Regions from separate parts of the Roseibium sp. MMSF_3247 genome, predicted to be linked through region 1. Evidence: predicted binding sites of a transcription regulator. Region 1 holds the regulator's gene; each other region holds the start of a gene.

What was found. The regulator PhoB, encoded in region 1, activates phosphate uptake and scavenging genes when phosphate is short. The targets are predictions, from matches to a motif close to TGTCATNNANCTGTCAT.
Region 2: phnC (phosphonate ABC transporter ATP-binding protein) is a predicted target of PhoB. The motif match lies at 4,573-4,589, and genes of this name have one in related genera.
Region 3: RBB44_RS20785 (DUF2794 domain-containing protein) is a predicted target of PhoB. The motif match lies at 4,377-4,393, and genes of this name have one in related genera.
Region 4: ppk2 (polyphosphate kinase 2) is a predicted target of PhoB. The motif match lies at 5,719-5,735, and genes of this name have one in related genera.

What each region holds. Positions count from the first base shown of each region.
Region 1 is NZ_JASHII010000001.1:989,778-997,334, forward strand. Features, by position in the region: gene RBB44_RS04475 (substrate-binding domain-containing protein) at 1-290, shown strand, start outside; gene pstC (phosphate ABC transporter permease subunit PstC) at 380-1,852, shown strand; gene pstA (phosphate ABC transporter permease PstA) at 1,852-3,201, shown strand; gene pstB (phosphate ABC transporter ATP-binding protein PstB) at 3,223-4,011, shown strand; gene phoU (phosphate signaling complex protein PhoU) at 4,044-4,739, shown strand; gene phoB (phosphate regulon transcriptional regulator PhoB) at 4,827-5,522, shown strand; gene RBB44_RS04505 (GcrA family cell cycle regulator) at 5,589-6,134, opposite strand; gene RBB44_RS04510 (aspartate aminotransferase family protein) at 6,559-7,557, shown strand, end outside.
Region 2 is NZ_JASHII010000002.1:365,019-372,575, reverse strand. Features, by position in the region: gene RBB44_RS07190 (lytic murein transglycosylase) at 1-182, opposite strand, end outside; gene phnE (phosphonate ABC transporter, permease protein PhnE) at 395-1,729, opposite strand; gene phnE (phosphonate ABC transporter, permease protein PhnE) at 1,745-2,593, opposite strand; gene phnD (phosphonate ABC transporter substrate-binding protein) at 2,666-3,583, opposite strand; gene phnC (phosphonate ABC transporter ATP-binding protein) at 3,639-4,472, opposite strand; gene RBB44_RS07165 (DapH/DapD/GlmU-related protein) at 4,859-5,485, shown strand; gene RBB44_RS07160 (helix-turn-helix domain-containing protein) at 6,012-6,629, shown strand; gene RBB44_RS07155 (HD family hydrolase) at 6,679-7,302, shown strand; gene RBB44_RS07150 (hypothetical protein) at 7,364-7,557, opposite strand, start outside.
Region 3 is NZ_JASHII010000007.1:66,071-73,627, forward strand. Features, by position in the region: gene RBB44_RS20750 (M10 family metallopeptidase C-terminal domain-containing protein) at 1-658, shown strand, start outside; gene RBB44_RS20755 (YqaA family protein) at 810-1,388, shown strand; gene RBB44_RS20760 (disulfide bond formation protein B) at 1,403-1,927, shown strand; gene RBB44_RS20765 (hypothetical protein) at 1,924-2,181, shown strand; gene RBB44_RS20770 (metallopeptidase family protein) at 2,253-2,687, shown strand; gene ppa (inorganic diphosphatase) at 2,725-3,264, opposite strand; gene RBB44_RS20780 (GNAT family N-acetyltransferase) at 3,417-3,935, opposite strand; gene RBB44_RS20785 (DUF2794 domain-containing protein) at 4,453-4,842, shown strand; gene RBB44_RS20790 (Bax inhibitor-1/YccA family protein) at 5,014-5,778, opposite strand; gene RBB44_RS20795 (hypothetical protein) at 5,948-6,766, opposite strand; gene RBB44_RS20800 (ABC transporter permease) at 6,866-7,557, opposite strand, start outside.
Region 4 is NZ_JASHII010000007.1:210,606-218,162, forward strand. Features, by position in the region: gene RBB44_RS21515 (acyl-CoA synthetase) at 1-948, opposite strand, end outside; gene RBB44_RS21520 (acetyl/propionyl/methylcrotonyl-CoA carboxylase subunit alpha) at 935-2,929, opposite strand; gene RBB44_RS21525 (ASCH domain-containing protein) at 2,932-3,354, opposite strand; gene RBB44_RS21530 (carboxyl transferase domain-containing protein) at 3,359-4,966, opposite strand; gene RBB44_RS21535 (TetR/AcrR family transcriptional regulator) at 4,963-5,607, opposite strand; gene ppk2 (polyphosphate kinase 2) at 5,795-6,700, shown strand; gene RBB44_RS21545 (Gfo/Idh/MocA family protein) at 6,772-7,557, shown strand, end outside.

The sequences.
Region 1 (7,557 bases):
TGGCGTTCTACGAGAACAACACCGACAAGCTGAAAGTTGCGACCATGTCTGACATCGCACCTTCCACTGAGACCATTTCCACTGGCGAGTATCCGGTTTCCCGTCCGCTGTTCTTCTACGTCAAGAAAGCACACATCGGCGTTATCCCGGGTCTGAAAGAGTACGCTCAGTTCTTCACAGCAGACGAAATCGCTGGCCCGCAAGGCCCGCTGGCTCAGTACGGCCTGGTTTCCGATCCGGAGCTGGCTGCTACTCAGGCTTCCATCGAAGCTGAAGAAACCATGAAGTAATCGAGCCTTCAGGTTCGAATATGAGGGGCGGCATATTCCGCCGCCCCTTTCTCCTTTTTGGAAATTTCATATAAAATCCGGGGAAGCAGATGCCTGTGGTCTGGCTCATCTTGATCGTACTCGCCATTGCGGTGGTGGGCTACGTACTCGGACGTGGTCGAGCTTTAGCGAGCGCAGGAGGCGAGCAGATAAAGCTCCATTCGCTTCCTTCGTATTACGGCTCAAACGTCGCAATGAAGGTGGTGGTTCCTGCCTTCCTCATTCTGGTCCTATGGCTGCTGGCGCAGCCTTTGATCGTTAACAACAGTGTTTCAGGTTTGATCCCGGACAGCGAGATCGCGGAAGGGTCGTCGCGTGGGCTTGTGCTTGCCGAAGTGCGCCGTGCTGCGCGCGGTTTGGACAACGCCGTTGCTCAAGGGCTGATTTCGGAAGACTTCGCGCGCAATGCCCGTGCCGACTTCAACGATGTTACGGCACGGCTGAAAGAGGCGGGGCAGGTCGTCACGTCTCAGATTACGCAGCCAATTCTCCGGGCAGCCCAAGAGTACCGGGTGCTGAACGCCACCGGCAATTTCATGATGTCGATTGTCGTCATCCTTGCGGCTTTGGCTGGGGCGGCATGGGGGCTTTATGAATCCCGGGCAGACTTCCGCGCCAGGAACACGGTTGAGCGGGGCATCAAGGCACTTTTGATCTCGGCCGCATCGATCGCGATCCTGACGACTGCCGGGATCGTCTTTTCGCTGGTGTTCAATACGGTTGAGTTCTTCCGGCTCTACCCTGCATTCGACTTCTTCTTCGGCCTGACGTGGTCACCAACCTTCTCCGGCCGCGGCGGCAATTCACAACTCGGGATCATCCCGCTCTTGTGGGGCACATTCTACATCTCGTTCGTCGCTTTGGCCGTGGCTGTGCCGATCGGCCTGTTTGCTGCGGTGTACCTCTCAGAGTACGCCGGACCGAAGGTGCGCGCCGTCGCCAAGCCGCTTCTTGAGATCCTCGCCGGCATTCCGACGATCGTTTACGGTCTCTTTGCGCTGCTGACAGTCGGCCCGCTTCTTGTCTCGGTCTTTGGGCCGGACGGGGCCGGGATTATGCAGTCCGGTACGGCGGTGATGACCGCCGGCCTCGTGATGGGCATCATGCTGATCCCATTCGTGAGTTCGCTCTCTGACGATATCATCAACGCGGTTCCGCAAGCCATGCGTGACGGCTCTTACGGCCTGGGTGCGACCAAGTCCGAAACCGTCAAGCAGGTCATTCTGCCGGCAGCCCTTCCGGGTATTGTTGGCGCAATCCTGCTGGCAGCCTCCCGAGCCATCGGTGAAACGATGATTGTGGTTCTTGGTGCGGGTGCCGCAGCGCGTCTCAGCTTGAACCCCTTCGACGCAATGACAACAGTGACAGCGAAGATCGTCAGCCAGCTGACGGGCGATGCAGACTTTGCATCCCCGGTGGCGCTGGTCGCCTTTGCGCTGGGCATGACGCTCTTTGTGGTGACGCTCGGTTTGAACATTGTCGCGCTCTACATCGTGCGCAAATACCGGGAGCAGTATGACTGATGACCGACGCAACTCTTTCTCCAGAAGGTGCAAAAGCGCCTGAAAAAACGTCTGCACAGCCTCGCTCACTGTATGCGACGGACGAGCTGACGAAGAAACGCAATGCATCGGAAAAACGCTTTCAGGCTTACGGCATTGCCGCTATCGGAGCCGGTCTGTTTTTCTTGGTCGTCCTGGCCTACTCAATCATTAGCGAAGGCATTCCGGCCTTTACGCGGACCGTTCTGACTGTTGAATTTACTGTCACCCAGGAACAGTTCGACGATGCTGAAAGCCAGCTCTTCAAGACGCGGGCCTACGAGGCTGTGTTCACTGAAGCAATGAGCGCGCAGTTTGAGCAAAAGGACATCCAGGTTCCGTTCGATATTGCTGCTATTGAGCGGATTGTCGGCAAGCCGGGAAGCACCATTCGCGAGTTCTACCGGGCGAACCCGGACCAGCTTGGTCAGCCGGTTGCCTTCGAACTGGCGGCATCCTCCCGTGTTGATGGTTACATGAATGGCCGCCTGACCCGGGACAACATCACAGACAGCCGGTTCCTCCAAAAATCCGATCTGGATCTGGTCGATGTGCTGGTCGAGAGCGGGATTATCCAGACGGTCTTCAACTGGCCGTTCATCACCGGGGCAGACTCCGGCGTGGACAATCCGGGCGGTGCCGGTATCGGAGCCTCTGTGGTCGGATCGTTCTTCATGATGCTGGTGGTGTTGTTCCTGTCCCTGCCGATTGGAGTGGCTGCATCCATCTATCTTGAAGAGTTCGCACCGCAGAACAAGTTCACTGACTTGATCGAGGTGAACATTTCAAACCTTGCGGCGGTTCCGTCAATCGTGTTCGGTATTCTGGGTCTTGCGGTGTTCATCCAGTTCATGCACTTGCCGCAATCGGCGCCGATCGTTGGCGGTCTTGTTCTGACACTGATGACGCTGCCCACGATCATCATCTCAACACGCGCCTCGCTGAAAGCCGTGCCGCCAAGCATCCGCGACGCAGCCCTGGGTGTCGGTGCCTCAAAGATGCAGGCCGTGTTCCACCATGTATTGCCGCTGGCGATGCCGGGCATCTTGACCGGAACGATCATTGGTCTGGCTCAGGCTCTTGGGGAAACAGCACCGCTGCTTCTCATCGGGATGGTCGGCTTTGTGGCCCGCGGATATCCGGACGGTTTCGTCTCCGGATTTATGGACCCGAACTCGGCGATGCCGGCACAGATCTACACCTGGGCGGCCCGTTCCGACTTCGCGTTCTACGAGAAAGCCTGGGGCGGTATCATCGTCCTCCTGATCTTTCTTCTGTCTATGAACATCCTCGCGATTATCCTGCGCCGCAGGTTCGAGCGTCGCTGGTAAGGAGGCGTACCCATGAATGACATGCCGAAAATTGAACAGGCGACAGATATGACCGACAGCAAGATTTCAGCCAACAAAGTGCAGGTCTATTACGGCGACACGCACGCGATCAAGGATGTGGATATTGAAATCCAGCCGCGTTCGGTCACGGCCTTCATTGGTCCGTCCGGGTGCGGAAAGTCGACATTCTTGCGGACCATCAATCGCATGAACGACACGATCGATATCTGCCGGGTCGAAGGCTCCATCCAGATTGACGGCGAAGACATCTACGATCCGAAAGTCGATCCGGTGCAGTTGCGCGCCAAGGTCGGAATGGTGTTCCAGAAGCCGAACCCGTTCCCGAAATCGATTTACGATAACGTAGCCTACGGCCCGCGCATTCACGGTCTGGCCCGGAACCGGGCTGAGCTTGATGACATCGTGGCCTCCAGCCTGCAAAAGGCGGGTCTTTGGGAAGAAGCCAAGGATCGTCTCGACGAACCTGGAACTGGCATGTCCGGTGGTCAACAGCAGCGTCTGTGCATTGCCCGCGCGATTGCCGTCAGCCCGGAAGTGATCCTGATGGATGAGCCGTGTTCCGCTCTCGATCCAATCGCGACCGCCAAGGTTGAGGAGCTGATCGACGAGCTGCGCGAGAATTACACGATCGTGATCGTAACGCACTCCATGCAGCAGGCCGCCCGCGTGTCTCAGCGCACTGCATTCTTCCACTTGGGAATTCTGGTTGAAGAAGGTCCGACACAGGATATCTTCACCAACCCGGTGGACAAGCGTACGCAGGATTACATTACCGGCCGCTTCGGTTGACCGGATCGCACATTTTTTCGAAGGGACACAGGATGTCTGAACATACAGTCACGGCTTATGATGACGAATTGAACGTCATGGCCGGCCGGATCGCTGAAATGGGCGGTCTTGCAGAAAAAGCATTTGCAGAAGCCGTTTCCGCCCTCGTGTCCGGCGACACCGATTTGGCGCGCCGCGTGATTGATCAGGATCGCCGTCTTGATGCGCTGCACCAGGACGTTGAGGAAGGCCTGATTGCAATGATCGTGCGCCGTCAGCCAATGGGGCAGGATCTGCGTGAAATCACAGCCGCCAGCCGGATCGCGAACGATCTGGAGCGTGTTGGCGATCTTGCAAAGAACGTCGCCAAGCGGGCAATCGCAATCGACAACGACATTCAGAGCAAGAAGCTGGCAATCGGCGTCGAGCACATGACCGAGCTGGCCCTCGGGCAGCTGAAAAAGGTTCTGGATGCCTACACCGGACGCAATGCAGAGGCTGCGCGCCACGTGCAGGAAGCTGATGCCGAAGTCGATGCGATCTACACCTCTCTGTTCCGCGAACTTCTGACGTACATGATGGAAGATCCACGGGTGATCACCTCCTGCGTCCATCTTCTCTTCTGTGCGAAGAACATCGAGCGGATCGGCGATCATGCCACCAACATTGCCGAAAACGTCTTCTTCATGGTGACGGGCGAGCGGCTTCCGGAAGACCGCACCAAGGTTGATGAAACCGGCGCTATGTGAGTTGCCAGAGCCAGCCTGAGCGGGCTGTGAAGCAGGAACTGTAAGCCGGCGCTTTAGTGCCGGCTGAGGGAATTGGAGCGAGAATTCATGCCGAAGGTCCTCATCGTCGAAGACGAAGAACCGTTGAGCCTTCTGTTGCGGTATAATCTGGAAGCTGAAGGATACGCCGTCGAGACCTGTGTCCGCGGCGACGAGGCGGAAATCCGCCTCCGGGAAACCCAGCCGGACCTTTTGTTGCTGGACTGGATGTTGCCCGGACTCTCCGGAATCGAACTGTGCCGGCGCCTGCGGGCACGCGAAGACACCGAGCGCTTGCCGGTCATCATGCTGACGGCGCGCGGCGAGGAAGCTGAGCGCATCAGAGGCCTGTCGACCGGAGCGGACGACTACGTGGTCAAACCGTTCTCAGTGCCCGAACTGATGGCGCGTGTCCGCGCGATCTTGCGGCGGGCAAGCCCGGAGGTGGTGTCCACGATGCTGCGCTCTGGCGATATCGAACTTGACCGGGAAACACACCGCGTCCGGCGCAGCACCAAGGAAATCCATTTGGGGCCAACAGAGTTTCGCCTTCTGGAATTCCTGATGACCGCACCAGGCCGGGTCTTTTCACGCGAACAGCTCTTGGATGGTGTTTGGGGGCACGATGTGTATGTGGATGAACGCACGGTCGATGTTCACGTAGGCCGGCTGCGCAAAGCGCTGAACAAGGGCAAGGCGAAAGACCCGATCCGCACGGTGCGCGGGGCTGGTTATGCCTTCAACGACCAGTTCACGGCAGCCTGATCGAGACTTTCAAGACAAACAAAAAAGCCCGCCAAATCGGCGGGCTTTTTCTTGGGTATTTCGAGATCAGGAGGCCTGGGCAACACTGGTCTTGTTGTTGGCGCTCCGGCGGCGGTCAGCGACCGGCTGGTAAGCAATCTTGCAGTGGTAGGGGCAGTAGGGCACCCCGGCTTCGGAAACCTGACCGCAGAAGTAGAAGTCTTCTGTCGCCGGATCGCCGATCGGCCACTTACAGGTGCGCTCAGTTAGCGTCAGGATGGTCGCCCGCTTGGACATTGGAACAACGTCAGCGATCGGTTCTGCAACGGGTTGAACCTCTGCGACCGGGGCCGGTGTCGGTTCCATCTTCAACGCTGCGGAGCCTTGGGTCTGCGGCTGTGTTTGCGGACGTTTCGGTGCCGATTGAGACGACGGGTTGGCCGTTGTGCGCGGACGGCGCGGTTTCGCGCTTGAGGAAGAAGACTTTGCGCGGCCGGAAAGACCAAGCCGGTGTACCTTGCCAATCACCGCGTTCCGTGTGACACCGCCAAGCTCACCCGCAATCTGGCTTGCGCTCAAACCATCACCCCAGAGCTTCTTCAAAAGCTCAACCCGTTCGTTCGTCCAACTCATTGCCGCACCCCTTGCCAAGGCCAGTGACTGGCCAAAATCCCGTTATTGGACACGCAAACGCAAGTCCATTATGGCATATCTTGTGCCTCTATTTGATACGCCGCACGAGATGTCGTGTCTGATTAGTCAAAGGTTACAATAACGTTAATTTGTGAAGCAACCGTCAGGCTGCAGTGAGTTGGGGATGAACGGACTTTTCCCCAACAGATGCGAGGTCATTGAGACTTTTACATAAAACAGCCCGAACCCGGGCAATGGCCATTTCCATTGACAGGCGGGGACCTCGGCAGTGTATAAGGATCTTGCAACGTGCCGCCGCTTTGGCGGCACATTGCGTTTTTGGCCTTTATTAAAGGTGATGCCCCGGAGTTCCGACGGTCCGATACCAGTGGCGCTTCCGGCGGCCAAAGGAGACTAAAGAGGTATGTCCGCGTCCGCGCTTTTTGGAAACTACGCAAGATCGAACCTGTCATTCGATCACGGGGAAGGTGTCTGGCTTGTTACGAGTGACGGCCGACGATTTCTCGATTGCGGGTCCGGGATCGCGGTAAATTCGCTCGGACATGCTCATCCGCATCTGGTCCAGGCCCTTCAAGATCAGGCGGCCAAGCTCTGGCATATTTCCAATCTGCACCAGATGCCGGATGGCGCGCGGCTTGCGCAGCGCCTCACCGATGCAACATTTGCAGACAAGGTTTTGTTCGTGAATTCCGGCGCCGAAGCAATGGAAGCGGCTATCAAGTGTGCCCGGCGTTATCACTATGACCGCAATGAGCCGGACCGGTATCAAATCGTGACCTTTGAAGGCGCTTTCCATGGCCGGACACTCGGCACGATTGCAGCAGGTGGCCAGGCGAAATATCTGGAAGGTTTCGGACCGAAGGCCCCGGGCTTCGATCAGGTGCCCAGCGGGGACTTGGAGGCCTTGAAAGCCATGGTCGGTCCGCAAACCGCAGCGATCGCGATCGAACCCATCCAAGGCGAGGGCGGCATTCGGGAAGTCGACTACGAATTCCTGCGCGCTCTGCGTAAGCTTTGTGATGAAACCGGAGCCCTGCTGATCTTTGACGAAATCCAGACGGGTGTCGGCCGGACCGGAAAAATGTTCGCGCATCAGTGGACTGGCGTTGATCCGGATCTGATGGCCGTCGCCAAGGGCATAGGCAGTGGGTTCCCGATGGGCGCTTGTCTTGCGACCGAAGAAGTTGCGTCCGCGCTGGCACCCGGAACCCACGGCACGACCTTCGGTGGCAATCCGCTGGCCATGGCTGTTGGCAATGCGGTTTTGGACGTCATTCTTGCAGATGGTTTTTTGGAAGAGGTTCAAAAGAAGGGCCTCTCCTTCAAGCAAAAGCTTTCCGGGCTGGTCGATAGCCACCCGAAGGTGTTCGAGGCTGTCCGGGGCAATGGTCTGATGCTGGGC
Region 2 (7,557 bases), on a different contig from region 1:
TCGTATTTCGCGCCTGATAGCATCTTCTGGGCAACTTCCGGTCGGACGCCTGCCGAAATCGCTTGCTGTTTCAGCGATGCAACGCAGCTTTCAATGGCCAAGGCAGGCGTTGAAAGGGTGGCCGCCCCCAAAACCGCCAACATCATGACCGAAGAGAAAACACCTGAAGATCTTCGCCGCATACCCAGTCCCGCTAGCTTTTGAATCACCTTGCGGAAACGCTGCCACGGGACCGCGACCGAAATGCGGCAGGAAGATGAACTTGGTCGTTATCAAAGGAATTCAGACGAACAGGCGCCCTTTCGAGGCCGTTAAACCAAAAATCCCGGCTTGGAGCCGGGACTTGTTTTCTACCCTGTAGGTCCCGGCTCAAGGCCGGGACTGCTGCGATGCATTATTTACCTTCGATCAGCTTACGGCGCAGCCAGCTGGAGGTCTGATCCATCAAGATCACGACAACAATGGTCAGAATGATGATGTAGCTGGTGTTCTCCCAGTCGCGGGAGGTTTTCATGGTTTCCACCAGCATCAAGCCGATACCGCCAGCCCCAAGCGCGCCGATAACCGTCGCCGAACGGGTGTTCGATTCCAGGAAGTAGAGCACTTGGGAAACAAACACCGGCAGGATCTGCGGAATAACGCCGAACCGGTACCGCTGGATCTGATTTGCGCCGGTGGCACGCACGCCTTCGACCTGTTTGTTGTCAATGTTTTCCAAAGCTTCGGAGAAGAGCTTACCGAGCGTTCCCGTATCCGTAAAGGCAATCGCCAGCGCACCGGTCAACGGTCCAAGACCGAAGGCACGGATGAAGATCAGTGACCAGATCAGCATGTCGATGCCACGCAGGAAGTCGAAGAGGCGCCGGACCCCGAACCTCAGGAACATCGAGGGCGTGAAGTTCCGGGCCGCGAGAAACGCGAGCGGGAGGCCGAACAAGGCAGCAGTGATTGTCCCAAGCACCGCCATCATGATCGTTTCAAACAGCGCTACGAAAATCTCACCGTGCTGCCAGTCCGGGTTCTCCAGGAAGTCCTGAACCATGTACCAGAGATTTGAGTAGTCCGGGTTTAGGCGATCAGCGCTCAAGGCAAGCGCATAAAGCTGGCTGAACGACTTGCCGTAAAACTCCGAGTCGAACGGGAACCAGAAGTTTTCCCAACCACCGAAGTAGTTGTGCACCTCGATCTTTGTCCGGGTGACCTGCACCCGGCGGTCAAGGGTCGGACGGGCGTCAAGTTTCTTCGGATTGGTCAGAAGCCACTCCGGAACATCCCCTTCCGGTAGTTCGATATCGACACCATCGCTGGTTGCCTGACCGATGATGGTTCCGTAGCCCGGAACTGTGAACGACATCCGGTTGCCGATGATCTCGACAAGATACCCTTCACCAAGGTCGACAAACGCATCCTTGCCGTCGACTTCGACCCAGTCCGGCAGATCCGCTTCGTCGTAGGTTGCGCGGCGCTCACCTTCGATTGCGACCTCGAGAATGTCGCGGCGAAGCAACTTGGTGACATGAACTTTATAGGCAACTGAATCTGTTGCCAGAATAACGGCTCGCTCCGGCTGGGCCTTTGCAAGGAGATCCGGCACGCCAAAGGCGAACCATGTGTAGGTCAGATAGGCAAGAATTCCGAGCGGGACGAGGATCGTCAGCCACGCGCGGCGACGCACTTTCGACCAGACATCTTGCGGTGTGACAACCTTTTCGAGGGTATCGGTGGACATGTTCGCTGATCCCTCTTAGTGCGCTCTGCCGGCGCCGACCAGTTTGCCGCGCAGATAAGACGAAGCCTGATCGATAATCATGATGGTGACGAAGAGGAGAACGAAGATCGCGGCGGTTTCATCGCCGGCGCCCTGCCCCCATCCGATGGTGCGCCGAAGCTCCTGACCGATCCCGCCGGCCCCGACGAAGCCAAGAATCGCGGAAGCCCGCACGTTGATCTCAAGACGCAGCAGAAAGTAGCTCAGGTAGTTCGGCGCCACTTGCGGCATCACTGCGTACCGGATGCGTTGCAGCCAGTTGGCACCGCAGGCAGACAAGCCTTCAATCGGCTTGCGGTCGATGTTCTCGTTGACTTCGGAGAACAGTTTGCCCAGCGCACCGGCCGTATGAAACGCGACGGCGATCATGGCTGGAACCGGGCTGGAGCCGAGAACAAAGATGAGGAACAACGCGATGATCAGTTCCGGAAAGGCGCGCATAATATCCATCATACGGCGGACGACCGGGATCAACGGGCCCCAGCTGTCGACGTTGCGCGTGGAGGCCATGGCGAGGACGACGGCCATGGCAGCCCCCAAAAGCGTCGCAACGGCCGCGATGTTCAAGGTTTCCAGCATGGCTGGGAGATATTGGATGATCAGACCAAAAAACGCCGGTCCGGCTTCCCAGGCTTCAAGCACGATCTCGCCTGGATAATCGAAAAACTTGCTCAGGCCCTGCAGAAAACCGCCGGAGTTCATGTCGTTGGATTTCGAGTATCCCGAAACCATAACGGCAACGACCAACAAAAGTCCGATCAGCGAATAGAGCTGACGGCGTTTGCGTAAGGAGAGGATTTCCTCTTCCATTGCAGCGACGGCCATCTTCAATGTCCTTTAAACGTCACGCATAAAAAACGCGGGCCGGAAACCGGCCCGCGCGCTATTCAAGAACGCTTAGTTCTTGCTCTTTGCCTTACGAGCTTCAACGATGTTGACGTAAGCTTCGTGAGTGATCGGCATGAAACCTTTGGTCTCACCGGCAGCAACGCCGTATGCGCACTCAGGGTCCAGAGAGTTTAGGGACGCCATCAGAGCGGTCATTTTGATTTTGACGTCTTCCGGAAGCTTCTTGGAGAGAACGATCGGGCCTTCCGGGATCACCGGCGAACGCCAGATTTCACGCAGTTCGGTCATGTCGACCAGGCCAGCATCGGACGCCTTACGCAGAGCGCCGGAGTTGTAGCCGTCTTCCCACTCACCAAGACCATCGGCCCAGGTTACACCAGCGTCGATGTCGCCGTTGGAAACAGCAACGATGGTCTGCTCGTGACCGCCGGTGAACTTAACGTCGCCGAAATAGTCGCCCGGCTCCATCGAGTAGCCTTCCTGCGGGATGGCGATGGACGGGATCAGGTAACCGGACGTGGAGTTCGGGTCACCAAAGCCGAAAACCTTGCCCTTCATGTCGGCGAGCGAGTTGATTTCAGCATCGTTGCGGGCAAAACCGATGGAGTAGTAGCCGTAGCCGCCATCAACGTTGACCTTAACCAGAACCGGGTCAACAGCTTCCGGATCGGTCAGGTAGACTTTTGCGTAGCCGGACGCGCCAAGCCAAGCCATGTCGAGGTTGCCGCCGAGCAGGCCTTCGATCACGCCGTTGTAGTCAGCCGGTGCGAAAAGCTTGACCGGAACGCCGAGCAGGTCAGCGGTCTTTTCTTCAAGGCAGGTGTAAGCACGCAGACGGTCGGAAGCGTTTTCGCCGCCGAGGATGCCGATGCGGAATTCGGAGATTTCTTCAGCAACGGCAGCGGTTGCGTTCAGAGCGATCATGCTGACTGCAGCCAGCGCAGCAACTTTGGAAACCAGTTTCATTTGGGACACTCCCCCGAGGGTTCACAATTGATGACGATGATTTGGGAGCAGACGGTCAGCCCGCTGCTGCCGCCGGGGTCATCACACCGGCGGATTCTTGAGAGCCGGATTTACCGGCATCGATGGCGGTTGATGTTGCCGCTTCATTGAAGCTTTCATCGGCGCCATAAATCTCGCGCGCCACGTCTGTGGTCAGGGCGTCTGGCGCACCATCAAAAACGATGAAGCCATCGCGCATGCCGATCACGCGGTCACAGTAGGTGCGTGCGGTGTCGAGCGTATGCAGATTGCAGATGACGATCTTGTTGTCGCGTTCGTGGATTTCCCGCAGCGCGTCCATGACGATCTTTGCATTCATCGGATCAAGCGAGGCGATCGGCTCGTCGGCCAGGATCATATGCGGATCCTGCATGAGCGCTCGTGCAATCGCCACGCGCTGCTGCTGACCGCCGGAAAGCTCTTCGGCCCGTTTGGGTGCCTCCTGAGCAATGCCTAGCCGGTCCAGCGCGGCAAGTGCGGTTTTCACGTCGTCTTGGTCGAAGATATTAAAGAGGCTCTTGAGCGTGCCGTGGCCATTCAGACGGCCGAGCATCACGTTGGTCACCACATCCAAGCGCGGCACAAGATTGAACTGCTGGAACACCATGGCGCAGTCGCGCTGCCAACGGCGCATCATGCCGCCCTTAAGGCTCAGAATATCGCGGTCATTGAAGAGGATCTGACCGGAGGTCGCCGGCGTCAGCCGGTTGATCATGCGCAGCAAGGTCGATTTGCCTGCACCGGAGCGGCCGATAATGCCAACCATCTGCGGTTTGTCGATGTTGAAAGATACCTTGTTCACCGCAGTCCGGGACCCAAAGGTCTTGGTGACGTCCTGAAATTGAATCACGCGGCAGCCCTGTCCGTGTTTGTTCGTATTTGCTGCGCGACAAGAGCCATTCGAGCGTAACAACGCGATGACAGCTATTTATCAGTCCCTTGAAGAAACGATGACATTTCAATGACAAGAGCCTACCGGGACACACACAGCGCCCGGACAAGGCTTTATTTTCCTGCTTCCTCAGAGGGTTCTGCATGGCTCGGCAAATCATGGTTGCAAGAGAAGAACAAAGCCCGAGAAGCGTGTTTCCGCGCTGAAATATTGGTCAGGGTGCTTCGAACCGGCTGAAACTGAGGAAAAGAGAAAGAGTTCATGGATACGTCATCAAAGCGTCACGCGTCATGATGTGACCAAAGCTATCCATCTGCGCCTGTCACAAACCAATGGAACAAGCAATGTCCGCACCGCACCAAAAACCCGGCCTGACCGAAGCCCCCAATATTCACCCAGACGCGGTCGTTCAAAACTGTGAGCTCGGAAGGTGGACGGAAGTCGGCGCGCTGACCGAAATGCGGGAAAGCCAGATGGACGATTACTCCTATATCGTTCAGGAGGGGGATGTGGTCTGGTCAACCATCGGCAAGTTTTGTTCGATTGCCCGGCGGGTGCGGCTCAATCCTGGCAATCACGCCACCTGGCGCGCGTCACAACATCACTTCACCTACCGGGCGGCCGCCTATGGGCTGGGTGATGATGACCAGGAGTTCTTTCAATGGCGCAACGACGATTGGGTCACAATCGGGCACGATGTCTGGATCGGTCATAATGTGACGGTTCTGGCCGGGGTCACAATCGGGACCGGCGCTATCGTTGCCGCAGGCGCGGTCGTGTCGAAAGACGTTCCGCCCTATACGATTGTCGGCGGTGTTCCGGCGAAACCAATCAAACGCCGGTTTACGGAAACCCAGGAAGAAGCTCTGATGGAAATCGCCTGGTGGGACTGGAGCCACGATCAGCTGAAGGATCGCTTGCCCGATTTTCGCAACTTGCCCATCGATGGATTCATAGAGAAGTATCGCTGACCTATTATTTTGCCGGAAAATCATTTCTTAACTTGCATTTGATTTCCGTAAGGGAACTCAACTTACTACAAGGCCGGCATTTCTGCGACGTTCAGACGAAAGAGATGACTTTCCCCACAAGTCACAATGGTTAACAGGGGCGATTCGACAGCAGCAAGTTCCTGTGGTGAACTTCAATCAACAGCACGGCAGAGACCTGTTTCGGACCGCCAACCAAAGCATACGGTTTTTGTCATCGCTGTCTGGGCACAGTCCCAAGGGGCCGCTTGCGGCTCTCGCGGACCGGCTGTGAGGCACCCAGTTTGCGCTTGATGCGGAGCGCTCCGCAGCCAGCGCCCCGGCTCTCCGGTGAGCAGCGGGTTATCTGCAATATCGGTGCAGGCTTCAAATCTCTTCGGGGATGAGGGGTCGGCAGGCACCAGATGTCTTCGGAGATCTGATGTCGAGTTGAGATCAAGACGGACTATCGATCCCGCTTCGGCAGGCTTCCGGGTCCGATAACCTTGACCTGAACAGGGGGGTGTTGGTGAAAGCCGACACCCTTTCTGTTTTCTGCTACAGTCACCCCAATATGAGCTTGGACATCATCCCAAATCCGCGAAACCTCGGCCCGTCCCTTCGCCGCTGGCGGGTGCTCAATCGTGTCAAACAGCAGGCATTGGCCGATGAGCTCGGGGTGTCGCAATCCAAAATCTCACGCTGGGAGAGCGGTGCTTCGGAGCCTGACGGGCTTGACCGCTCCAAAGTGGAGCGGCTGTTGCTCGCCCGACCCAACAGTGCAGCGGACAGGGCCTTGGTGGAGCTTGTGAGCAGCAACAGCGCGCCGGTTCATCTGGTGTGCGATCTCAGCCACCGGCTGCTCGCCGTCTCGCCTGCCCGTGCGCGAGACTGGCATACGGGTGTTCAAGAACTGATGGACCGACCGCTTTGGCCTTATGCGTCGGAAGGAATCCAGACCGCAGAACACAGCCTTGGCGCAAAGGGTTGGTTCGAACCTCACGCACCGGATATCGTGTTTTCAACGGAGCGCGCGGATTTCCCGGAGATGACGATCCCGGAAAGCCGGATCAGGATCACGCGACTTGCCCTGTCCGACGGACGCTTTGCCCGGCTTGTGCGGGACGACCCCGGCCAGTTTGCATAAAATATTCAGCGTGTCGTCAAGCGGTGTTGGCCGGAGTAAACTTTCGCCCATGAACAGCGAAACCGACGGCAACCACGCCCCCTTTATTGACCATCGCCGGCTGACCGGTCTTCTTGCCTTTTTTCAGGCAGCCGAACAGCTCAAGGACACTTTGCGATCCGGCACCAGCCGGAGCGGACGAGCGGAGAGTACTGCGGAGCACAGTTGGCGGCTGTGTTTGATGGTTCTGCTCTTTGAGAAAGACATCATTGGTGTCGATATCAAAAAGCTGCTCAAGTTGTGTGTTCTTCATGATCTTGGCGAAGCAATCTCTGGTGATGTTCCGGCCCCGCACCAATCGGACGGTGACAACCGGCAGGAACGCGAAAGACAGGACTTTCAAGCGCTGTGTGCCGATCTGCCTGATGACGTGGCCGATGATTTCATGGCGCTTTGGGATGAATACGCCGATGCCGTGACACCGGAAGCGCAACTTGCCAAAGCGTTCGACAAGCTGGAAACCATGCTGCAGCACCATCTCATGCCGGGCGCCGATGCCGATTTCCATGCCTTCAATTTGAGTTATGGACGCGACCGGACTGACGTCTTTCCCCTCACCCGCCAGATCCGCGAAGGGATCGACGCGCGAACGAAAGAGCTCATAGAAGACCGTCAAAGCGCCCAAAAAGCTTAGGCGGCGTACGTATCAGATCCTTAGCTCTTGTCCAGTCATGGCAGATATGCACCGATTGCGGTCAGATATTGACGACCAGCCCGGTCGTATCAGCTGTCACTCCGCCAGACTTGGCTTTTACGGTTTCGGACTTGGCCGCCACCGTCGTTTGAGCTGCGCTGACAGTGGTGCTTTCCGCCTTCAGCTGCGCGATTTCTGCCACCATCTGCTTGATCTTTGCGGCCATGGTCTCGTTGCTGACCACAAGGGTTTTCA
Region 3 (7,557 bases), on a different contig from region 1:
TACGGTCATCAATCTGAACGAAGGCGGCTTTTCGAGCGCTGCCGGCCTCACAAACAACATCTCGATCGCCTATGGCGCAGTCATTGAAAACGCGATTGGTGGTGCGGGAGATGATGTCATCATCGGCAACCAGTGGGACAACCTTGTTGATGCCGGTGCTGGAAGCGACGTGTTCGTCCTTAACCATAGTAGTTCTTCAGCAGACACCTACGTCTTTGACAATGGTGAGACCATTGTGTTCAGCAATCACGGTACGGACCGGCTGACCAATGTCGAAACCATTTCTTATGCCGACGCTGACCTCGATGTTATCGCGCAAACGCAGATTTCAATCCTCGAATATGCCGCAAGTTATGAGGATGTCGAAGAGGCATTTGGTACGGACGAAGAGGCACTCTTTGACCACTTTGTCGAGTTCGGTTTGACCGAAGGCCGGACGATTGATTTCTCAGCCCTTGATTACATCGCCTCGCATGAGGATTTGATCGAGGTCTTCGGGGCAGATGCGGAAGCTGGCGCCCGGCACTACATCGAATTTGGCCGGGCTGAAAATCGGGAAATCACCTTTGACAGCGCGGCGTTCCTTGAGGTGAACCCGGAGTTGGTTCAGCTTCAGGGCCAAGAGGTCAATGCTGCGAAAATGTTCATAGAGCTGTAATCACCAGACGGGTGCTGCGGTTGGCATTCGTTGAAATCCATAGCGCAGCTCGCGCCACGTCAGTGCTGGTTTGTTTACCCTTGGTTTCAAACCGTTCCCAGCCTGAATTTCGTTAGGTGACTTTTTGCATTGCAGCAGGTATGGAGGCGTCATGATCAGACGCCTTTATGACTGGACCCTGTCCCTTGCTGCCGGACCTCGCGCACCTACCGCGCTGGGGTCGGTTTCGTTTGTTGAAAGCTCGTTCTTTCCGATCCCGCCGGACATCTTGTTGATCCCGATGGTCATTGCCCGGCGCGAGAAGGCCTGGTGGTATGCGCTGCTGTGCACGCTGACCTCTGTTGCCGGTGGTGTGTTTGGCTATTTCATCGGCATGTTCCTGTTTGAACAGGTTGCACAGCCGGTACTCGCGTTCTACGGCAAACTCCACTACGTCGAGGAATTCCGCCATATCTTCGCCGAGTGGGGCTGGTGGTTCGTGTTTATCGCCGGTGTGACCCCGTTTCCCTACAAGGTGATTACAGTTGCCTCCGGGGCTGCAGGCCTAAGCCTGCCGATCTTTGTTCTTGCAAGCATTGTTTCCCGGGGGATCCGGTTCTTCATCGTCGCCGGACTGCTGTATTTCTTCGGCCCGCCGATCAAGGACTTTATCGAGAAACGCCTCGGTCTTATGTTCACCGTGTTCGTCGTGCTTCTGGTCGGCGGTTTCGCCGCGCTGAAGTTTATCTAAGCAAAGAGGATCCGATGTCCGCTGAAAAACTGGCGCAGTCGTTGACACTCCTGCTATTGGCCGGTGGCCTTGTGGTGATTGGAACGGCTTGGGGATATCAGCTGATTGGCGGTTACGTCCCCTGCAAGCTGTGTTTGGAGCAGCGAATTCCTTATTATATCGGGTTGCCGATGGCCCTTGTTGCATTGGCTGCCTTGGTGACAGGTCGCAAAGGGATTGCCGCGGTCCTGTTGCTGGCAGTCGCGGCAGTGTTCGCCTATGGAGCTGGCCTCGGGATTTATCAGGCCGGAGCGGAATGGCAGTTCTGGGATGGCCCGAATGATTGCGGCGGGGGCGCCGCTGCTCCGGCATCCGCTTCCAACATGCTGCAAGCCTTGCAATCGACCCGGGTTGTCAGCTGCACGGAAGCCAGCTGGCGGATGCTGGGCCTGTCTTTTGCCGGTTGGAATGCTGTTGCATCTGCCGGGTTGGCCGGACTTGGGCTTCTTGCTGCCGGAATTTTGAAATTCCGGGTTCCCATGGCAAAGTCACCGGCATGAGCACGTCAAAACACAAGGCCGATCAGGAGAGGCGCGACGAGGCGCTGAGAGCGATTGACCGCGCGCAAGCGGAAAGCGAAACGGTTGTTGGCTCGACCTTTGTTCGCATGGCCGATCGTGCGCGGGACCATATGAGCGCGGCCGATAAGGATGCCGATGACCACATCGAAGTCTGGGGCACGCGCATCGGCCGGTCGCTTGGGTTGGTGTTTGCAATTGGTCTGGTGATTTACCTTGCCGTTACCTACCTCTAGGTAATCTTCCAACTGAGTTGGGAGGCTCGCGAAAAAGGAAAAACAGCGCTCACTGGAGCCTGGAACAAAATATGGCGTCAATTCATCCAATCAGCCGAAGCCACTGGACCGACCTCAAAGCGCCGGACCTGAAAGACTTTGAGGCAATGGCCAGCGAAACACTCGCCACCATGCCGGACGATCTGTTGCTTCGCTGCGGCAATTTGCAGATCACACTTGCCGAATACGCACCTGATGATGTTCTCGATGCACTGTCGATCGAAGATCCGCACGATCTGCTTGGATTGTTCGAAGGCGTCGGCTTGGACGAGGGCGAAGAGCTGTCCCATACCGGGCAAATGCCAAATCGTATCTGGCTCTTCCGCCGGCCCATTCTGGATTATTGGGCCGCAATGGACGAAACGCTCGGAGATGTGGTCGCCCATGTGCTTATCCATGAGATCGGTCACCATTTCGGTTTGAGCGATCAGGACATGGAGCGTCTCGAGGCCGCTGCCGACAGATGATGCAGCGGCGGCAGCCTCAAGGATAGTCAAGCTGCGTTTATTCGGCCGCTTCCGTCTTGGCGCGCTCGATTGATTCCACAATCATGCGTTTTGCAGCTTCTGCGCCTTCAACACCCGTCACTTTTACCCATTTGCCAGGTTCCAGATCCTTGTAGTGCTCGAAAAAGTGCTTGACCTGATCGATCGTGATTTGCGGCAGGTCGGTAATGTCCGAAACATTATCGTAGCGCTTGGTGATCTTGTGGCTCGGAACTGCAATGATCTTCTCATCCTGGCCGGACTCGTCTTCCATCAGGAGAACGCCAATCGGACGGCAGGTCATGATGGCGCCAGGTACAACAGGGCGCTGGTTGACGACAACCACGTCGATCGGATCGCCATCGCCGCAAAGTGTGTGCGGGACGAAGCCGTAGTTTCCCGGATAGCGCATGGGCGTGTAGAGGAAGCGGTCGACATACATCGCGCCTGCTTCTTTATCCATCTCATACTTGATCGGTTCACCGCCAACGGGGACCTCAACAATTACGTTGATATCTTCCGGCGGGTTTTTGCCAATCGGCACGGCGTCAATACGCATCTGTGAACTCCTGTTGGATCGTTGCGCCGTCTATCGCAATCCGAAGACAGAAGTTCAAGTCTTTAGTTTTGCATTGCACCTAATTGATTAATGACCCGGAAGTGGCGTGGGCGCGCCAGATCCTTGTCTTGGAAGGCATAAGGGTGAAGCTGTCAGAGCGTTTGCCTCGGCCAGATGTAAATGAGCAATTCGAGTCGTCTCCCGCCGATCCGGTGCCATGATTTCCCGGCGATTTGGCCTCCCACCGCACGATAGAACTCCCGGGCGGGCGTGTTGTCGCTCAGCACCTGGACGGCAAGCCCTGAGCCATGTTGCTCGAGGAATGACGCCCGGATGTCTTCAAAAAGCCTGCGGCCGAAACCCAGGCCCTGATACTCCGGTTTGAGATAAAGCTCGTATATCTCGCCATCCATGCTGGTATTCGTTAGCCGGCACGGGCCAAAGGTGGCATATCCGGCCGGAACATCAGCAACGGATAGGATCTTGATGTTGACGCCGCGCGCCAGAGCTCCGCGCCACCAGTTTTCGCCCCGCCTTGAGACCATTCGCTGGAGGTCAAGGCCATGTAACACGCCGCGATAAGCGCCGAGCCAGGCTTCGCTATGGATGCTGGCGAGCGCTTCGCAGTCTGCCGGTCTCGCCGCACGAAGATCAATCAGGTCAAGAGTCATCTTGGGAAAAGAATACTACAAGGCGTCGGCAGGGGAAGCTTGAAACGTTTTCGGTTCGGGAAAACTGCCGGAATTCTTGAGACTGGCCGCCAAAGGTGCCCGGTAATGAAAAGGGCCGGCGTGTTGCCGGCCCTTCAGTTGCCCTGATGTTTGACTCAAAAAATCTGGTCGCTCTACATTCACCACGGGGGGCTGGGGGGCTATTGCATACCGCGGTGCCCGTAGACCGTTCCCATCAAGGTATGATGCTAATATGGGTGTGCTTTTTGGCTGGCCAAGGGCTGGAATGCGGCGAAAACATGAAAATTTTGGTATTCTTTCTTGAAAAGTTGCCCATGCGTCAGTTTTTGATGTTTTTCGGTCACGATTGATGAATGAAAGCAACAGTTTCTCAGCTTTCTACCGGCCTGCACTTGCAATTCGCGGCGAACCACGACCATCATGACATCTGGATGACATGCACCAAGCAAATGCTGACGGCAGCGCAAGGTGCAAGGCGGTTCAAAAGGGAGGCGGAATGAGCGAAGCCGATGATAGCGCATCTCAGCACAGCCGGAGCTTGAGCCTCAACGGACCTGGGCATAAAGCTCCTCCCTCCTTACCAGTGGTGTCCTTCAACCGCCGGGAACTCGATGTCATCCTCAGGCTCTATGGCCGCATGGTCGCCGATGGTGAGTGGCGGGACTATGCAATTGACATTCTGAATGACAGAGCTGTTTTCTCAATTTTCCGCCGCGCCTCTGAAATGCCTCTTTATCGCATCGAAAAGGATCCTAAACTTGCCCGGCGGCAGGGCGCATATTCGGTCGTCGCGACTGGCGGCATGATTCTGAAACGTGGCCACGATCTTGCGCAGGTTCTGAGAGTTCTGGAAAAGAAAAAGCATCTTCGGGTCGTCGACGCCTGACACAGGGGCACACTGATGGAAACCCGGAGCTGTCTTCACTGAATCGAGGTCGCCGCTGAGCCGTTTTTCACGTCCTGACCTTCTGAGATTTGGATGCGACATCTTTTGTCGAAAGACAACAAAAAGCCCGGCGCAATGGCCGGGCTTTCTACATTTATGATGGCTTGCGGATTATTCGCGGTTGCCGAACAGCTGCAGCAGCATCAGGAACATGTTGATGAAGTCGAGGTAGAGACGCAGAGCGCCCATCACGGACTTCTTGGTGGCAACTTCACCGGAGTCGCCCTCGTAGTACATTTCCTTGATCTGCTGTGTGTCGTATGCAGTCAAACCAGCGAACACCAGAACACCAATCACGGAAATAGCGAACTGAAGCGCGGAAGATCCGAGGAAGATGTTCACCAGGGAGGCGATCACGATACCGATCAGGCCCATGAACAGGAACGAACCCCAAGCGGACAGGTCCTTCTTCGTGGTGTAGCCGAAGATGCTCAGCGCACCGAAGGACGCTGCGGTGATGAAGAACACGCGCGCGATCGATCCGCCGGTATAGACCATGAAGATCGAGGACAGGGATACACCCATCAGGGCGGAGTAGACGAGGAACATCGTCCGAGCGGTTGACGCGCTCATGGACTGGATCCGGAACGAGAGCCAAAGCACCATGCCGAGCGGCGCCAGCATGACCACCCATTTGAGCGGTGAGGCAAAGATGGCGTTGCCGAGCGGTGTCAAACCCACGATCGAGCCAGCGTCGTTGGTTACGACGGACATCATGTAGGTACCGATGGCAAAGAAACCGGTCAGCGCGAGGCCGAACGTCATGTAGTTGTATACGCCCAGCATGTAGGCGCGCAGGCCCTGATCGATGCCGGCCTCGGCACGAGCGCCGGCAACCGAGTAAGCGCCTTGAGATTGGCGGTCAAAGGTCGACATGGTCTTAAGATTCCCCTTCGTTCAAAACTTGTGCGCGCAGGGAGTCCTGCAGCACAGCTCCCTCAACATATGGGAGAATACGGACCCTAGCACAAGATGACTTTCCTGAAAAAATCGCAATCTTTCTGCTACGGCCCGTATTTCCGGCCCTTATGATTAAGAAGAGTTCTTATTTCATGGCTTTAAGACGGCTTGCGATCTGCCGATCGCAAGTGCCTTGTGGCCAGCGGAAGATTTCTTCTGCCTTGAAATCCATAACTTCTTTTGTGGTGTCGCGCATGACTTCCGGCGTTACGCCCGGCTTGAACCACTGAAGAACGCCATAATCGCCGCCAGCATCGGTGAAAAACGCCAAGGGTTTGCCGTCTTCCATGATCCCGACACGGCCCACGCGAACATCTTCGACGGTCACATTGCGCGCGTTTCCATCAATGGTCAGCTTGGATTTGGTCAGGCGGAGCTTTTTACCGGCAGATTGCGGTGTGCCGGTCCAGGTGCCGCCTGTCAGCCTGTTGCCCTTGTTTTCAACCGAGAGGCAAGAATTCTTGTAGTTCGGGATCGACAAACGGTTCGCGGAAACCTCGATCGGATCCTTGCCTTTCTCGGAGATGGTGTATTTCATCTCATGCTCGCCGGTCCGATAAACGCGGATGCCGACCGGGGTGAAGCCGCTGTCACCGATTGAGCGGGTGAAGAAATCAAACTGGTTGGCGTCATTGGTTCCCGCGCGGCGGTAAAGCCAGCGCTTCGGCAGGCCGTCTTCCCAAACCAGCCAGTCACTGACAACGAGGCCACGTTTGCCAGCCGGATCATTCAGCTGCCAGACGCCGGTGTGAAATGGGCTTTCAGCTTGAGCTGCCGGCATGGCTGACAGCATGGTCAAAGCCGCAATTGAGGCTGCTAGAGTGGTCTTAAACATGGATTTCAAACGATAGCCCGGCATTTCGGAGTGCCCCTTCAAGAGATAAATCTCTCTTCCGATATCCAAGATAATCGCATGACGCAAGGCGCGCCGGTCATGAACCGGCGCACATCTGCGGTGAGTTTGATGAAATTTTTCTGACGGTTAACACCGTCTTTGGCCGTATCAGAGGTTTCTAAGAACCGGTGCAGGTTTTTCGCCAAGAACGCGCCAGGTTCCGATCAGGCCGAACCCGACAGTCAGGACAAGCGCGATTAGGGCAGCACTGAACGCTGTAACTGGCAGCAGCGTAAAGGTTCCGCCCATGATTGCAGTGATGACATACCAGGCAGCAATGCCGCCCGCCAAAACGGCAAACACTGCTGTGACAAGGCCAAGGATCGCATATTCGAGGCCATAGGCCAGGATCAGCCGCGTTCGTGTGGCGCCAATGGTCTTCAAGATGACAGCGTCATAGATGCGGCTGCGATGCCCGGCGGCGAGTGCGCCTGCTAAGACAAGAATGCTGGCAATCAGCGTGATGGAGGAGGCGCCGCGGATCGCCCATGCGAGCTGAGCCACGATGTTGTTCACCTGGGAGATCGCATCTTTCACGCGGACGCTAGTGACGGTCGGAAAGCTGCTGGAGACGGTCTTCAACAAGGCCAACTCGGTGTCTGTCTGGACGTTATCATCCCAGCCAAGGGTCATCAGATGCGCATGCGGCGCCCCGGCAAATGTGTTTGGCGAGAACACCATGACAAAATTGATGCCAAGCGATTGCCATTCCACGTCCCGCGTATTCGCAATCTCTGCGGAGATTTCGCGACCAAGAACGTTTACAGAAACGGTGTCGCCGATCTTGAGGCCGAGGTCTG
Region 4 (7,557 bases), on a different contig from region 1:
GGTTTCGCCGCCGGAGGCGACAGTTCGCAAATTCAACTGCCAGCGGTCTTCCGGGGCATCGAGCTGGCGCATCATCTTCAACGCCGTTGGTGGGATGAAAGCGTTGCGGATATTTTGGTCTTGTAGCAGCTGGAAGGCCGCTTCCGCCGTGAACTTCTTGAAACGGCAGGCCACGACCGGGACACCGAGATAAAGCGCCGGCATCAGCACGTCCAGCAGGCCGCCAATCCAGGCCCAGTCCGCAGGTGTCCAGATGCGGTCCTCTGGCTGACCGAGAAAGTCATGACTCATCTCAACCCCGGGAAGGTGTCCGAGCAAAACCCGGTGCCCGTGGAGTGCGCCCTTTGGCTGCCCGGTCGTACCTGAGGTGTAGATGATGATGGCCGGGTCATCTGGCTGCGTGTCGACGGGTTCGAAGGTCTCTTCGTGACCTTCCATTGAGGCCCAAAGATCATCAGCGCCATGGTGCGCGCCATCTGCACAAAAGACGGTTGTCAGTTCGGGCAAGCTGCCGTGGACTTTTTCAAGCTTCGCCGCACCGCTTTCATCCGTAATGACGGCCTTGGCACCAGAATCCTTGAGCCGGTATTCCAGGGCTTCTTCGCCGAAGAGGACGAACAGCGGGATGGAAATCCCGCCGAGTTTCAGCGCTGCGATATGAGCAAAGGCTGTTTCCGGGCGCTGCGGCATCAAGATGCCGATCCGGTCACCCTGCTGAATGCCCCGGCTCTTCAGGAGGTTGGCCAGCTGATTGGAAAGCCGTTTCAACGCGCCATAGGAATAGCTGTGAGCGGGTTGGCCTTCTTCAGCATAAACCAGAGCTTCGCGGCGCGGTTCCTTGTCGGCCCAGGCGTCACAAATCGCGACACCGATGTTGAACCGTTCCGGGATCGGCCACGAAAACCTCTCGGTCAGCTCCTTGTAGGTTTTTGCCTCAGGCAGCAGCATCGGCTTCCTCCGCAAGAACCAGAAGGATCGTTCCGTCGGTCACCTGTTCGCCCTCATTGACCATCACTTCACCAATGACCCCATCGCGCGGGGCTTTCAGCGTGTGTTCCATTTTCATGGCTTCCAGAATGATCAAGGGCTGATCCTTGGTGACCGCATCGCCGGCCTTGGCGTTTAGCATTTTGACAAGGCCTGGCATTGGGGCAATCAGCTGATCGCCCGCACCGGCAGCTTCCTCATCAGAGCTCAGCGCGTCCGGCAGTCCAACCGTGAAGGCATGGCCGGACATGAAGACCGTAAGTCCCTTGCCATCGTGAACCACGGAACCGGAAGCCCGGTGGCCGTTGCTGTCATACGTGATGGTGCTGCCATCCACCTGCACCAGGGTGAAATCCTTCGGGCCGCTGCTGAGATGCACGGTGAACTTGTTTTGGCCCTGGGCGTGAACCTCAACATCCCTGCGCTCACCGGCAATTTCGAGAAGCGCGAACTGACGTGAGGCACTCCAGATTCGCCATCCAGCGAGTGTTTCGAACGGATCGTTGCCCTCTGCTGGACTGGTAAGGCCAAGCGCGGTCAGCGCGGCAAGCGCGATTGCGTCTTCCGGAATCTCCGGTTCGGCGATCAGGCTTTCCAGATCGCGGTCGATCAGGCCGGTGTCGACATCGCCCTTGGCAAAGCCTTCGTGGCGGCAAAGCGCTGCCAGGAACCCGGCGTTGGTGACACACCCGGCAACCTCGGTGGCCTCCAGGCTGGCGAGCAACTTGCCAAGCGCGGCATCACGGGACGGGCCGTGCACGATCACCTTCGCGATCATTGGATCATAGAAGGGGGAAATCTCGTCTCCTGCTCGGACACCACTGTCGACGCGGGCCTGGGTTTCTGGAAGAACGAGGTGCTCCAATGTGCCAATCGCAGGCAAGAAGCCTTTCGGTGCATCTTCCGCATAAAGGCGGGCCTCAAAAGCCCAACCGTTGATCGAAAGATCTTCTTGCGACTTTGGCAGGGGCTCTCCGGAGGCAACACGCAGCTGCCACTCGACGAGGTCCTGTCCGGTGATCAGCTCTGTTACCGGGTGCTCAACTTGCAGACGGGTGTTCATCTCCATGAAATAGAAGCGGTCGGCGCGCAGACCTTCGGAGACGTCAACGATGAATTCGATGGTGCCGGCACCGGAATAGTTGATCGCCTTGGCCGCCTTAACGGCCGCCTCACCCATGGCCGTGCGCATCTCTTCCGGCATACCGGGGGCCGGAGCCTCCTCAATGACCTTTTGGTGGCGCCTTTGCAGCGAGCAGTCGCGCTCAAACAGATGCACGGCATTGCCATGATTGTCGCCGAAGACCTGGATTTCGATGTGCCGCGGCTTGGCGACATATTTCTCAATGAGGACCCGGCCATCACCAAAGCTTGCCTCGCCTTCGCGCTGGGCGGACTTGAGCGCGGAGATAAAGTCTTCCGCCCGTTCAACCTTGCGCATACCTTTGCCGCCGCCACCGGCGCGGGCCTTGATCAGGACCGGATAGCCGATCTTGCCGGCCTGGATTTGCAGAAAGCCCGGATCCTGGGTCTCCCGGTGGTAGCCCGGCACGACCGGAACGCCGGCCTTTTCCATCAGTGCCTTGGCGGCGTCCTTCAGGCCCATGGCGCGGATGGCATCCGCGCTCGGACCGATGAATATGATCCCGGCTGCGTCCAGGGCGTCCACGAAGTCCGGGTTTTCCGACAGGAAGCCGTATCCCGGGTGGACCGCCTCTGCGCCGCTTTGTTTGCAGACCTCGATGATCTTGGCGATCTGCAGATAGCTCTCGGAGACCGGAGCCGGACCGATGCGGTACGCTTCGTCGGCCATTGCAACATGTTTGGCGTTTGCATCGGCGTCGGAATAGACGGCTACGGTTTTAACGCCGAGTTCGCGGGCTGTTTCCATGACCCGGCAGGCGATTTCACCACGGTTGGCAATGAGGATTTTCTTAAACATTGTCAGATGCCTTCCGTCTTAAGGTCTTCAACCACTTTGAATCGTTCGCACACGAGCATCATTTCCGGATCAAAGCCGCCATTGCGCTCGAAATAGCTCTGGTGGTCTTTTTGCCAGCCTTCGAGTGTGTCGTTCTCACCTTCTGCAAGTGCAAAGTCCGCCAACACATCGCAAAAACGGGTTTGGGTCAGTTCGAGCGTTTCAACGACGAGGGCCGGAGACCCGTCCCAGTTGAGAACGATATCCGTGCGTCCGACTTCGGGCATCGCTTCGCCGCCGTCTGCAAAGTCGCGCAAAGCACCGCACGTCGCGGTCTTTTTACCTGCGCGGACCAAGCCGATCAGAAAACTGCTGAGTTCGGGTCCGTCGCCGAACTTGAAGGTTTCTGCCCCCGGATATTTCTTTTTGAGTTCTTCCAAGGTCATCACATCACATCCGGAACAGGCCAAATTTGGTGTCTTCGATCGGGGCGTTCAGGGACGCCGACAAAGAAAGACCCAGAATGTCGCGGGTTTTACGCGGATCGATGATGCCGTCATCCCAAAGCCGGGCTGAGGCATAGAGCGGGTGACCCTGTTCCTCGAACTGGTTGATGATCGGCTGTTTGAATTCGGCTTCGTCTTCCTTGGACCAGCTGCCGCCCTTGCGCTCGATACCGTCGCGGCGAACAGTTGCCAGAACGCCGGCGGCCTGTTCCCCGCCCATGACAGAGATGCGCGAGTTCGGCCAGGTCCACAGGAAACGCGGCGAATAGGCCCGGCCACACATGCCGTAGTTGCCGGCACCAAAAGACCCGCCGACCAGCATCGTGATTTTCGGTACCTTCGTCGTGGCAACGGCGGTTACCAGCTTGGCACCGTCCTTCGCGATCCCGCCACTTTCGTATTTCTGGCCGACCATAAAGCCAGTGATGTTCTGCAGGAACACCAGAGGGACCTTACGCTGGGAGCAGAGTTCGACGAAATGCGCGCCCTTGACCGCGCTTTCGGAGAAGAGAACGCCGTTGTTGGCGATGATGCCGACCGGCATGCCGTGAATATGGGCAAAGCCGCAGACCAGCGTGGTGCCATAACGGGCTTTGAACTCGTCGAACCTTGAGCCGTCAACCACGCGGGCAATGACTTCGCGAATGTCGTAGGGGGTCTTCAAATCCGCCGGGACGACGCCGAGAATTTCCTCCGGATCATAGAGCGGATCTTCGGGCGTCTGCAGCGCAAGCTGCGAGGCCTTGGTACGGTTCAGGCTGGCGATGGACCGGCGAGCAATGGCAAGCGCATGCGCGTCATCACGCGCAAGGTGATCGGCAACGCCGGACAGGCGGGTATGGACGTCACCGCCGCCAAGGTCCTCCGCGGAGACTTCTTCCCCGGTGGCCGCTTTCACCAGTGGCGGACCGGCAAGGAAAATGGTGCCCTGGTTCTTGACGATGATGGTTTCGTCCGACATGGCCGGAACATAGGCGCCGCCCGCCGTGCAGGAGCCCATCACGACCGCGATCTGGGCAATGCCTTTCGCCGACATGTTGGCCTGGTTGTAGAAGATCCGGCCAAAGTGGTCACGGTCCGGGAACACCTCGTCCTGGTTGGGCAGGTTGGCACCGCCGCTGTCGACCAGATAGACGCATGGCAGGTTGTTCTGCTCGGCGATTTCCTGGGCGCGCAGGTGCTTCTTCACGGACAGTGGATAGTAGGTGCCGCCTTTGACCGTTGCGTCATTGGCCAGGATCATGACGTCCTGTCCCTCGACCCGGCCAATACCCGCAATCATACCGGCCGACGGTGCTGCGCCATCATACATGTCGTGGGCGGCCAGCATGCCGACTTCCAGAAACGGCGAGCCCGGATCCAGCAAACGCGAGACACGTTCGCGCGGCAGGATCTTGCCGCGGGAGACATGGCGCTCACGGGCGGTTTCTCCGCCGCCGTCCAGTGCTGTTTGTGCAGCGGCCTTGATTTGCGCCATGGCGTCTTCATGCGCGGCCTTGTTGGCGGTGAACTCGGCGCTCTTGGGCGATAGGCTCGATTTGAGGATGCTCATGCCATCCGGTCTCCGGTGTCTGGATTGCCAGGATTATCGTTCGTTTCTGGGGCGATGCTTTTGCGCACCATGTTCAGGTAAAGCGTTTCGATCTCTTCTTTCGACAGATCGCCGCCGGGTCGGTACCAAGCCGGAATACCGGTCAACATGGCGATGATCGCGCGGGTCGTAACTTTGGCGTTGTCGATGTGATAGCGGCCGCTTGCTGCGCCTTCGCTCAAGATCTCTGTCAGAATGGTTTCATAGCGCCGGCGCTCGGCCTCGACGATCGCGAAGTTCTCGGCATCAAGGCTGCGCAATTCCATATAGGCGATGAAGACTTCATCTGCGCGTTCCAGGTGATACCGGATGTGAAATCGCACAAAGCGTTCGATCGGGTCGGTTTCATCCGGGAAATCTGCAGTGTCCCAAGCCGCCAGCAAGTCGGCCATGTGGCTCAGCATCAAGTCTTTCAATATGTGCTGCTTGGTGGGGAAGTGATTGTAGAGCGCACCCGGCTGAACGCCGACCTGGGTTGCGATGTCCCGCATGGATACGGCTGCGTATCCTGACGCCGCAAAGAGCCGCAGGGCCGCTTTTCGAACCTTTTCTGCAGTTTCCAGGCCGCGTTGCCGCGGCTGCGGGCGTGCTGATAGCGCCATGACGTCTCCTCCACTTGCGTCATATTAATGAACGTTCATTCATTTAGCAAGTGGATTCCGAGGTATGGACTTTGAGGGAGCGCATTGCGACGGTTCATCGACTGACGCTAGTGTCAAACTCCTGTCATGGATTTCGGGCTCTCAGTGCAGGTGAGACGCGTTTATATTATGCATAAGGAACAGTCGGATGAGTGAGGACGCCAAGACCTGGGTGGAAAACGAGTGGGCCGACAGCATGGATGAAGAACTCGAGATGGAAATCGATGATTTCCTGATCGCCAAGGATCTTCAGTACATTGCTGATAAGAAGCACAAATCCCCCCTCGACCGGAAAACCTATTTCCACGAGCTGTTGATGCTCCAGGCAGAGCTGGTGAAGCTGCAAGACTGGGTTCAGCATACCGGCGAAAAGATCGTCGTCATATTCGAAGGCCGGGATGCTGCTGGCAAAGGCGGTGTGATCAAGCGGATCATGCAGCGCCTTAACCCGCGGGTTGCCCGTGTTGTTGCCTTGCCGGCGCCGTCAGACCGCGAAAAGAGCCAGTGGTATTTTCAGCGTTATGTGCCGCATCTGCCGGCGGCTGGTGAGATGGTGCTGTTCGATCGCTCCTGGTACAACCGGTCAGGCGTTGAACGCGTGATGGGGTTCGCGTCAGAAGATCAGGTCGAGGAATTTTTCAACGACGTTCCGGAATTTGAGCGCATGCTGGTCCGATCCGGCATCCGGCTGATCAAATACTGGTTCTCCATCACCGATGAAGAGCAGCAGCTGCGCTTTCTGATGCGCATTCATGATCCGTTGAAGCAGTGGAAGCTGTCGCCGATGGATCTGGAATCCCGCGTGCGTTGGGAAGACTATACCAAGGCCAAGGAAGAGACGTTCGAGCGGACCAACATTCCCGAAGCGCCGTGGTTCATCGTGGAAGGGAACGACAAGAAGCAGGCCCGCCTCAACTGCATCAGCCATCTCTTGTCGATGTTACCGTACGAAGACGTACCGCATGATCCGATTACCCTGCCGGAACGCCGGTTTAATCCGGACTACGAGCGTAAAGTGCTGCCGGAACACCTTTACGTGCCTGATAAATACTGATTGTTTTGGTAGAAGAAATTGGCAATCCCGGCCATTGGCCGGGATTTTTGTTTGAGTTGCAGGAGATAAACATGAGCGGCACGAAGCAAATCCGGTGGGGCGTTCTGTCAACGGCAAAAATTGGCCGGGAGAAGGTCATTCCTGGGATAAAATCGTCCCAGACCGGATATGTTGCTGCTATTGCTTCCCGCGGCCTCGAGCGTGCCCAAGATGCGGCCGATCAGCTAGGAATTCCCAAAGCCTATGGGACCTACGAGGACCTTCTGGCCGATCCGGATATCGATGCGATCTACAATCCGCTGCCGAACCATTTGCATGTGCCTTTGACCCTGCAGGCGGCAGCTGCCGGAAAACATGTCCTGTGCGAGAAGCCGATTGCGCTCAACGCGGACGAGGCACGTCAGCTTCTGCGTGCGCAGGAAGATCGACTAATTGCGGAAGCCTTTATGGTACGCGCCCATCCGCAATGGATCAGAGCCTGTGATCTGGTCCGGTCTGGAGAATTGGGCGAGTTGAAAGCGATCCAGGGGTTCTTCAGCTATTTCAACGCGGACCCGGCGAACATCCGAAACAATGCCGAAATCGGCGGTGGCGCGCTGCTCGATATCGGGTGCTACACGATGCTGGCCGGCCGGTATTTCTTTGACGCTGAGCCGCAACGTGTTGTTGCGCTGATCGACCGGGATCCGGAATTCGGAACTGACCGGACAACGAGTGCCATGCTGGACTTCGGGCAGGGCCGTCATTTGAGTTTCACCGTGTCCACCCAATTGACGCCGCACCAGCGTTTCCAGCTTGTTGGAACGAAGAAGCGGCTCGAACTTCTTATTCCCGTCAACGCGCCGCAAGGGGGGGCA